2 regions of the Suipraeoptans intestinalis genome follow, and region 2 is predicted to be linked to the other one. Evidence: predicted binding sites of a transcription regulator. Region 2 holds the regulator's gene; the other holds the start of a gene.
What was found. The regulator Rex, encoded in region 2, represses fermentation and respiration genes when NADH is low (regulators of the CRP and FNR family bind a similar motif). The targets are predictions, from matches to a motif close to ATTGTTAANTANTTAACAAT.

Region 1: a site for Rex is predicted at 2,378-2,397, ahead of SOW26_RS08800 (Zn-dependent hydrolase). Genes of this name have one in related genera too.

The regions. Positions count from the first base shown of each region.
Region 1 is NZ_JAXFXH010000025.1:98,383-103,404, reverse strand. Features, by position in the region: gene SOW26_RS08810 (alpha-hydroxy-acid oxidizing protein) at 1-415, shown strand, start outside; gene SOW26_RS08805 (PucR family transcriptional regulator) at 587-2,272, shown strand; gene SOW26_RS08800 (Zn-dependent hydrolase) at 2,503-3,744, shown strand; gene SOW26_RS08795 (NAD(P)/FAD-dependent oxidoreductase) at 3,783-4,946, shown strand; gene SOW26_RS08790 (electron transfer flavoprotein subunit beta/FixA family protein) at 4,985-5,022, shown strand, end outside.
Region 2 is NZ_JAXFXH010000019.1:40,639-45,660, forward strand. Features, by position in the region: gene SOW26_RS06040 (ABC-F family ATP-binding cassette domain-containing protein) at 1-1,477, opposite strand, end outside; gene SOW26_RS06045 (redox-sensing transcriptional repressor Rex) at 1,637-2,281, shown strand; gene SOW26_RS06050 (NAD(P)H-hydrate dehydratase) at 2,327-3,862, shown strand; gene alr (alanine racemase) at 3,859-5,022, shown strand, end outside.

The DNA.
Region 1 (5,022 bases), on a different contig from region 2:
GGACGCCGCCTCTGTTCCGTTTATCGTGAAAGGGATCATGACAGGAAAGGGCGCACTGAAAGCAAAGCAGGCAGGCGCATCGGCTATCATCGTATCCAATCACGGCGGACGGGTGCTGGATCAGTGTCCTGCTACGGCGGAGGTGTTAGAAGAGATTGTAGAGGCAGTGGAGGGAAGTATGCGCGTCTTTGTAGACGGCGGTATTCGCTCGGGCGTGGATGTATTTAAGGCGCTGGCTCTTGGCGCCGACGGAGTGATCCTGGCACGGCCTTTTGTAACGGCGGTATACGGAGGCGGCGAAGAAGGGGTGAAGCTTTACGTGGAGAAAATAGGCGGGGAACTAAAGGATACTATGGAAATGTGCGGAGCAGATTCGCTGGCGGAGATTAAAAAAGATATGATCCGAAAAGCTTAGATGCCAAGGACGGAAACCTACCGGTAGAAGAAACTCTGGCAAACATCCATGACCGGCTTTGCCGGGCTTGCAGAAACTTTGAAACAGATTCCCGCAAAAGAGGCTGTGCGGGTTTTGGAGCAGACAAAAAGACGACTGCAGACCAGGTGGAAGGATAGGAGAGGATAAAGCATGAAATATCGTGTGAGAGATTTGATGGAGCAGAGTGGTTTGGGGAAAATGAGGGTGATTGCCGGAGAAGATCATCTGGATAATGAGATCGGGGGAGTGACGATCATTGAAGCGCCGGATATTGTCAAATTTATCAATGGCGGCGAAGTGCTTCTGACGGGACTGTATGCCTTCAAATCCTGCAGCCTGTTGGAAATGGAAGGCTATATCCGGGAACTGGAGCAAAAAAAGATCAGTGCGGTGATCCTGAAACGAGGACGGAACATTGACTTTGCAGAAGAAAAAGTAGAAATGTTCAAGGCTTATGCGAATCGCAGGGAGATTCCCTGTCTGTCTGTGGATTTTGATACTTCGTTTAAGGACATTATGGAAGTGATCATGGGGGAGCTGTTTAGTGACGAGGTAAAACGGCTGAAATATTTTAAGACGACCAGAGATAATTTCGAGGCGCTAGTACTGTCTTTGAAACCGGAAGAGGACGGGATCGTGAAGCTGCTGACGGTACTGGGCAAGCTCATCAGCAATCCGACGGGGGTGTATGATCAAAATGGGGTTTGCATCGGAGAGACAAAAACCGTTCCCACTGATCTGGAGGTTTCGGGAGAACTGATCCAGGTAGATCCTGAAATCGCCTCCAACTACCAGTACATGAAGAGAAGTGTATACATTTATGGAGAAGGAAGAGCGGTTGACCAGTACGTAGTCCGCATGAAGAGGATGTTTGGGATCCAGATGTATCTGGTGGTGACAGAGATCGGGGAAAAACTGGACGCCATGGATTATATTGCGATCGACAGTGCGGTATCTGCTCTGCAATATGAACTGTCAAGAAGATATGCGGTACTGGAACTGGAGAAAAAGTATCAAAATGATATTTTGCATAACATTTTGCACGGAGAGATCCACTTCATCGAGGATATGAAGAAAAATGTAAGCCTGCTTGGCATGTCCTTTGGAGGGATGTACCGGGTCGTTGTTTTCGGGATGGAATATAAGAGAGGGAAGGAGCCAAAAGACATCAACGTCCGGATGGATGATGTAAACCTTCTGAAAGAAAGAATCCGCAGGGTGTTCCCGGGAGCCGTGATATCCAATGACCTGGATAAGGTCATCGTAGTAGAAACGGAAGAAATGGAAAAGCATGAATGTGAATTTAGAAAAGACATGCAGGCTGCCATAGAAAAATTGAAAGAGTTTCTGCGGGAGCAGAAAAAAGGCTTTGAGATCAAGGCGGGAGTGGGGAAAAAAGTAGACGGTATCGTCAATTTGAAGTATAGCTACCGGGAAGCGGAGGATGCGTTGGGATTCCTGGATATTGCAGGCAGCATCTTTGGAAAGGAGAAGTCTGATATCCTGTTGTTTTCCGACATGGGAATCCTGAAGCTGCTGTCAGGGTTGAAGGAGGAAGAATTACAGGAATATATACCGGAGACTCTCCAGAAGCTGTATAGGGATCATAAAAGTCAAAAGAGGGAATGGATCCTGACGCTTTCCACCTACCTGGATTATAATCAAAATCTGATGAAAACGGCGCAGGAGCTGCACATCCACTACAAGACGGTGGCTTACCGGATCGAAAAAATCGGAATGATGACAGGAATGCGCTTTGATGATGCAAGAGAAATGCTGAGTGTGCGAATCGGGCTTGTGGCATGTAAGATCCTAGACAAATTAAAGAAGGGGTAGGAGCAGGATGCCTGCTTCTTCGTACTGCCGGGGAGCAAAACAAAAACCATTTTATCTGAGAAAGATAAAATGGTTTTTGTTTTTTATCATGAAATGACGATGAAAATTGTTAAAAAATAAACTACAATGACGAATATACACAGGGGAAAGAAAAAGAAAAGGGAATAATAGGATAAATTGCACAAAAATAACCTTCTGTTCTTGTGGAACCTGACAGGGAGGAAAAGAGAATGGTCATTGACGCAGAAAAAGTCATGTTTTATTTGGAGGAACTTTATCAATGTGGAAAACAGCCGGACGGCACATTTTCCAGGATCGCCTACTCAAAAGAGGATCAGGAAGGAAGAAGGCTGTTTGCGGGATGGTTTGCAGAAATCGGAATTTCCACGCGGGTAGACGAAGCGGGGAATCTGATTGCCAGAATGGAAGGAAGGAATCCGGCTTTGCCGGCGATCCTGCTGGGCTCTCATCTGGATACCGTTCCCGATGGAGGCAGATATGACGGCGCTGCCGGCTGCGTGGGAGGCCTGGCGGTATGTGAGGCTATGAAAAAAGCAGGATACATTCCCGATCATCCCATTGAAGTAATCGTTTTTACAGATGAGGAAGGGGCAAGGTTCGGAAGCGGACTGTTTGGAAGCAGCGCTATCTGTGGACAGCCGCTGGAGGTGTCAGAGGAAGAGGCGGACGGATGCGGAAACAGGCAGAAGGAAGTGATGGAAAAGAGCTATGGGATCCGGATGGAAGACGTGTGGAAAGCAAAGAAGGAGCCAAAGGATGTTAAATGCTTTCTGGAGCTTCATGTGGAGCAGGGAGCGAGGCTGGACAGAGAAGAAAAAGCGATCGGAGTCGTTTCTTCTATCGCCGGAGTAGTAAGATTTGAGGTGGAGATTTTCGGCGAGGCAAACCATGCAGGAAGTACAGCCATGGGAGACAGAAAAGATGCACTGGTAGCAGCGGCGGAGCTGATCGGAGAAATCCCTGAAATCGTAAAGAAAACCGGAAAGGAGTTTACCGTAGCGACGGTGGGAACCATACAGGTCTCTCCCAATTCTGTCAATGTGATCCCGGGAAACTGCCGGTTTCATCTGGAGATCCGGGATCAGGAACGAGAAATCATGGAGGCGGTAGAGAAAAACGCTTTCGCATATCTGGAGGAAGTCTGCCGAAAAAGCGGATTGGAATTTCGGGTGCAGAAAATCTCGGACCATGATCCGCAGCCAATGCAGGACTGGCTGAGGAAACAGATCGAGGAGGCGGCCAAGGAGATGGACTATAGCTACACGATCCTTCCCAGCGGAGCATTTCATGATTCTCTGGCGATGGCACAGGCATTTCCCACAGGCATGATTTTTGTACCAAGCAAGGGCGGGATCAGCCATTCCAGATATGAGCGGACAGAAAAAGAAGAGATGAAAAAAGGCTGCGAGGTATTATTACATACCGTATTAAAAGTAGATAACATGAAATAACTCATGTTAGAAATAAAAAAGAAAGGAAGGGCACACAAATGGAGAAAAAGAGAATTGGGATCATCGGCGGAGGAATTTCAGGAACCTGTCTGGGTTATCATCTGAGTCTTTACGATCAGGCGGAAGTTACGGTGTTTGAGAAGAATACAGTGGGAGGAGCCTCTACGGCAAAATCTGCCGGAACAGTATGCCTGTTTGACGATTCTTTGAAAAACCGATACTGGGACGTGCGTCTCTATGGGTTTGAGTCTTACCTGAAAATGGAGGCAGAAGAAAAGGGATCAGCAGGATTTGATAAAACGGGGACACTGGTGGTAGCTACCAATGAGGAAGTGGAAAAGGTCATTCAGACGGGGATCGCTCTTGCAAAAGCGGCAGGCTATACAGGGGAATACATCACCGATAAAGATCGGATCAAGGAAATCCTTCCGGATATTTCCACGGAAAATATTCTGGGAGCAGGCTATACCCAGGATGACGGATATTTTGACGGCACCATGATCTCCAACACCTATGCAAAAAAACTGCAGGCAAACGGCGGCGTCGTAAAAACAGGTGTGGAAGTAACGGAAATAAAGGTAGAAGACAACAAGGTCAAGGGACTGAAAACCAGCGAAGGAATCGAGTATACCTTTGATGTGGTAGTAGACTGTACAGGGCCCTGGAGCAAATTTACCGGAGAAATGGCAGGTGTTGACGTACCGATCTGGCACACAAAAGCAGAAGCCTTTTTCCTTTGCCCTCCGGGAAAGAAGCTGGATTATACCTTCCCGGTATTAAAATACCCGGAATTTTATGCATTGCGGGCAGGAAACAATATTTTCATCTGTAAGTCTCACCTTTCAATGGATCTGAGCAATCCGATGCACGCAGGACAGTGGGATCCGGATAAGCTGCCGGCAACGGGAGGAACGGACGAGTATTTCATTGATTTCCTTCTGGACCAGCTGGAAGCGAAGGTACCCGGAATCGTAGACAGCGGATTGGTATCTTCCTGGCTGTCCTACAGAGCGGAGCCAAAGGATTTCTGGCCGATCCTTGGCGAGACGCCGGTGGAAGGCTATCTGCTGGCAACAGGCTATGGCGGAAATGGAGTGATCGAAGCGCCTGCAGCAAGCAGAGACCTTGCGAAACTGATCATGGTGGGCGAATCCACGCCGCTATTGGAAAACTGGGCGTTTAAGCGTCTGTTAGAGCAATAAGAAGTGAAAGACACTGCAAGAGTAGATAGGAGAGACATATGAATATAGCAGTTCTGATAAAACAGGTTCCTGTTTC
Region 2 (5,022 bases):
TGCCGGTATAATCGTTGAGGGCCTGCTCCAGAATCTCCTTGGAGGTGATGTCCAGGTGGTTGGTAGGCTCGTCCAGAATGAGGAAGTTTGCCTCGGAGAGCATCAGCTTGGCCAGGGATACCCGTCCTCTTTCCCCGCCGCTGAGAGCGGAGATCTGTTTGAACACATCGTCGCCGGTAAACAGAAAGGCAGCCAGCACGTTGCGGATCTTTGTCCCGGTAAGGGAAGGATAGGCGTCGGATATCTCTTCAAATACAGTCTTGTCCATGTGAAGTACATGATGCTCCTGGTCATAGTAGCCGATCTTTACCTGGGATCCCAGAAGGAATTCTCCCCGGTCTGCTTTTACGACCCGGTTTAAAATCTTCAGAAGAGTGGTTTTTCCTGTTCCGTTTCCGCCTATGACGGCGACATGTTCCCCTCTCTTTATCTGAAAATCCACATCAGCAAACAGAGGCTGAGAGGGATAGGCCTTGGTCAGTCCGGAAACTGTCAGCACGTCGTTTCCACTGAGGATGGAAGGCTCCAGCTTTAGATGCATGGAAGCAGAAGGGTCTGCAGGCTTTTCAAGAGGGGTGATCCTTTCCAGCAGTTTTTCCCGGCTTTCTGCCCGCTTGATGGATTTTTCCCGGTTAAAGGAACGCAGTTTTTCAATCACGGCTTCCTGGTGTTTGATTTCCTGCTGCTGCTTCAGATACTCCTTTTTTCGGGCTTCGATCCGGTCTCTTTTTTTTGCGGCGTACAGGTCATAGTTGCCGGAATAGACAGAAAGGGAGCCGTGATCCAGATCAATGATCTTAGAGACGGTCCGATTCAGAAAATACCGGTCATGGGAGACGATCAGGACGGCGCCGGGACAGCCGCTCAGGTAGGATTCCAGCCATACCACGGAATCCAGATCCAGATGGTTGGTGGGCTCATCCAGAAGAAGAAGATCCGGTTTGGACAAAAGCAGCTTACCAAGGGCTACGCGGGTCTTCTGCCCACCCGACAGGGAGGCTACCGGTTTTTCAAATTCTTCTTCTGAAAAGCCCAGTCCCTTCAGGACCCCGGTGATCTCGCTTTCACAGGCGTAGCCGTTCTGGCGTTCAAAGGACTCTACCAGACGGTGGTAATGCTCCAGACGATCCTGCAAAGCGCTGCCGGAAAGGTGCTTTAATTCCTGCTCCACCGTCCGGATCGTTTCTTCCAGTTGAAAAATATGAGCTTTGGCCAGGCGCACTTCCTGATAGATGGTAGCCCGGCTTTCCATGGCCTGATGCTGGGACAGATAGCCCAGAGTTTTTCCCTTCGCAAGGATAACGCTTCCGGAATCGGCAGCGATCTCTCCGGTCAGGATTTTTAAAAGAGTAGACTTTCCGGCTCCGTTGGGTCCTACAAGGGCGGCCTTTTCATGGTCTTCTATGTGGAAAGAACCTTCGGAGAGAATACGTTGTTCCCCGAAGGATTTGGTAATCTGATGACATGCCAAAAGCATGGATATCCCTCGTTTCTGCTGTGAGATTTCACGGTAAAACAGCTATTTTATTATAACGGATACCGGAGAAAATACAACCCAAAAAGTTTGACTTTGACAATGGAATTCTATATAATAATGACAAAATGATAGCGACAAAACCTATGGGAGGACAAAATAGTGGAAGAAAGAGAAATTTCACAGGCTGTGATCCGCAGGCTGCCAAGATATTACCGTTATTTGGGAGAACTTTTGGAAAATGGAATGGAAAGGATCTCCTCAAATGACCTGAGCAAGCGCATGAAAGTGACGGCATCCCAGATCCGTCAGGACCTGAACAATTTCGGCGGATTCGGACAGCAGGGATACGGCTACAATGTCAAATATCTTTACACGGAAATCGGAAAGATCCTGGGTCTGGAGCAGGATCATAACATCATCATCATCGGAGCAGGAAATCTGGGACAGGCGCTGGCCAATTACGCCGCTTTTGAGAGCAGAGGGTTTATCCTGAAAGGGATCTTCGATGTAAATCCCAGACTGGAGGGAGTGACGATCCGAGGAGTTCCCATCCGCATGATGGATGAGATCAATTCTTTCGTGAAGAATAACGAGGTGGAGATCGCCGTTTTGACGATTCCAAAAGATAAGGCGCTTGAAGTTGCAGACCGTCTGGTGGAAAACGGAGTCAGGGCGATCTGGAATTTTGCCCACACAGATCTGAATCTTCCGGATCATATCATTGTGGAAAACGTGCATCTGTCAGAAAGTCTGATGCAGTTGTCTTATAATATCAGCAGATACAAGGAAGAACATCGCAAATAACGATACATACAGACGTGTAACAAAAAGAGTGTGGGGAGGACAGTCTTGCTGTTACACGTCCTTTTTTATGAAGGAGGGGAAGAGCCGGTGAGAATGCTGCTGACAAAAGAGCAGATGAAACAGGCGGACGCATACACCATCTCACAAAAAGGGATCCCGGCGGAGACTTTGATGGAGCGGGCGGCCTTTGCTTTTGTGGAGGCGCTGCTGAAAAGAAAGACGGATTTGTCCAAGGTCTGTGTTTTATGCGGAACAGGCAACAATGGAGGAGACGGCCTTGCTATTGCCAGGATCCTGAAGGAGCGGAATGTGGACGTGACGGTGGTGGTCACAGGCGATCAAAAAAAGGGCAGTCCGCTTTTTTTCTGGGAGATGCAGCGCCTGTTGGAGAGGGGATGCCGGATGGAGAAAGAATACCGGGAGGAGGACGGCGATCTGCTGGTGGACGCTATGTTTGGCGTGGGTCTTTCCAGGGAACTGTCGCCCCGGGATCAGGAGCTGATCCGGCGTCTAAACGCCCTGAAAAAAGAAGTCTGGGCGGTGGATGTGCCTTCCGGCGTTTGCGTCTCCACCGGAAAGATCTACGGAGAAGCATTAAAAGCGCAGGTAACCGTCACCTTTCAGGTGGAAAAGCCAGGTCTCTTTCTCTTTCCCGGGAAGCAGTATGCGGGGGAAATCCTCTGCAGGGATATCGGGATCTCTTTGGACGGGGTTCAGGAAAAGGACGCCTGCTTTCTTCTGGAACAGGAGGAATACCGACAGCTTCTGCCGCTTCGGAAAGAAGATTCCCACAAGGGGACTTATGGAAAAATCCTTCTGATAGCAGGAAGCAGAGGGATGGCAGGAGCCGCCTACTTGAGCGGACAGGCCGCTTATCTGAGCGGGGCGGGGATGGTGCGGATCTATACTCCGGCGGAAAACAGGGTCATTTTGCAGACCCTTCTGCCCCAGGCGATGGTCAGTGAATATGAAAGCTTTGACCGAAATCAATTGCTGGAACTGCTGAACTGGGCGGATGCAGTGACCATCGGGCCGGGAATGGGAACAGGAGCCGATGCGGATCAGATCCTGGAAACCGTACTCAAAGAAAGCGGCCTTCCTTGCGTGATCGATGCAGACGGCCTGAATCTTCTGGCACAGAGGAAGCTAAAGAGAAAGCAGTTTTTGGGAAGAGCGGTAATACTGACGCCTCACATCGGGGAAATGAGCCGGCTGCTGCAGTGCCCGGCAGAGCGGTGGAAAGAAGAGAGGATAGAAGTCCTGCGGGAATTTGTGAGAGACTATCAGGTGACCTGTATCCTGAAGGATGCCAGGACCCTGGTGGCAGACGAAAGGAGGATGGCTTTGAACCTGACGGGGAACCAATCGGTGGCCAAAGCAGGATCCGGCGACATCCTGTCCGGTATTTTGACGGCGCTTCTGGCACAGGGAATGGATCCCTGGGAGGCGGGAGCGCTGGGGGTCTGGCTCCACGGGCGGGCGGCAGACCTTGCGAGAGAGCAAAAGGGAAGCTACAGTGTTTTGGAAAAAGATTTTCTGGAAAGTCTGGGAAGGGTATGGAAAGAGGAGGAAGAAAGATGAAAACATATGCAAGAGCTTGTGCGAAGATCAATTTGGATGCCATTGAATCCAATGTGGAACAGATGAAAGCGAACCTGAAGGAAGGCACCAGGATGCTGACCGTTCTGAAAGCAGACGGCTGTGGCCACGGAGCCCTGCCGGTGGCACATCTTTTGGAAGAAAAAGAATATCTCTGGGGATTTGCCGTGGCGACGCTGGACGAGGCGATGGTTCTGAGGAAAGACGGAGTAAAAAAGCCGGTTCTGGTGCTTGGTTGTATTTTTCCGGAACAGAGGGCAGAGGCGATCTCCCATGAGATACGGCAAACGGTATATACTGTGGAAATGGCAGAGGAGATAGCACACCTTGCACAGGAAATGGGGAAGGATGCCTATGTGCATGTGAAACTGGATACAGGAATGGCCAGACTCGGATTTCCGTCCAGAGAAGAAAGTGTAGAACAGATCCGGCAGATCGCAGGTCTGCCCGGTTTGAAGGCAGAGGGGATGTTTACCCACTTCGCAAAGGCGGACGAGACAGACAAAACGTTTACCAACCGGCAGATCGAGGCATACTGCTTTGTCCGCAGAAGGCTGGAGGAAGAAGGCGTGACATTTCCCATCTACCACTGCTCCAACAGCGCCGCTATCATTGATATGCCGGAAGCAAATATGGATATGGTGCGGGCAGGGATCGCCATCTACGGACTGTACCCCTCCGAGGAAGTGAAGAAAGAGGCGGTAAAGCTGACGCCGGCTATGGAGTGGATCAGTCATGTGGCACACGTAAAGTGGGTGGAGGCAGGAACCCCTGTCAGTTACGGAGGAACCTTTGTGACAGAAAGACCTACACGGATCGCCACCGTTCCCATCGGATATGCGGACGGATATCCCAGAAGTCTTTCCAACAAGGGATATGTGTTGATCCGGGGCCAGAAAGCGCCTATTCTGGGAAGAGTATGCATGGATCAGATGATGGTAGATGCGACCGAAATAGAAGGGACGGCATTTGGAGACAGAGTGACACTGGTAGGAAGAGACGGAAAGGAAGAGATCAGCATCCAGATCCTGGCAGAGCTTTCCGAAAGGTTTAATTATGAATTTGCCTGCGATATCAGCAAACGCGTTCCCCGGGAATACTGGAGAGGCGGAAAACGGGTGGCGCAGATCGATTATTTCGCA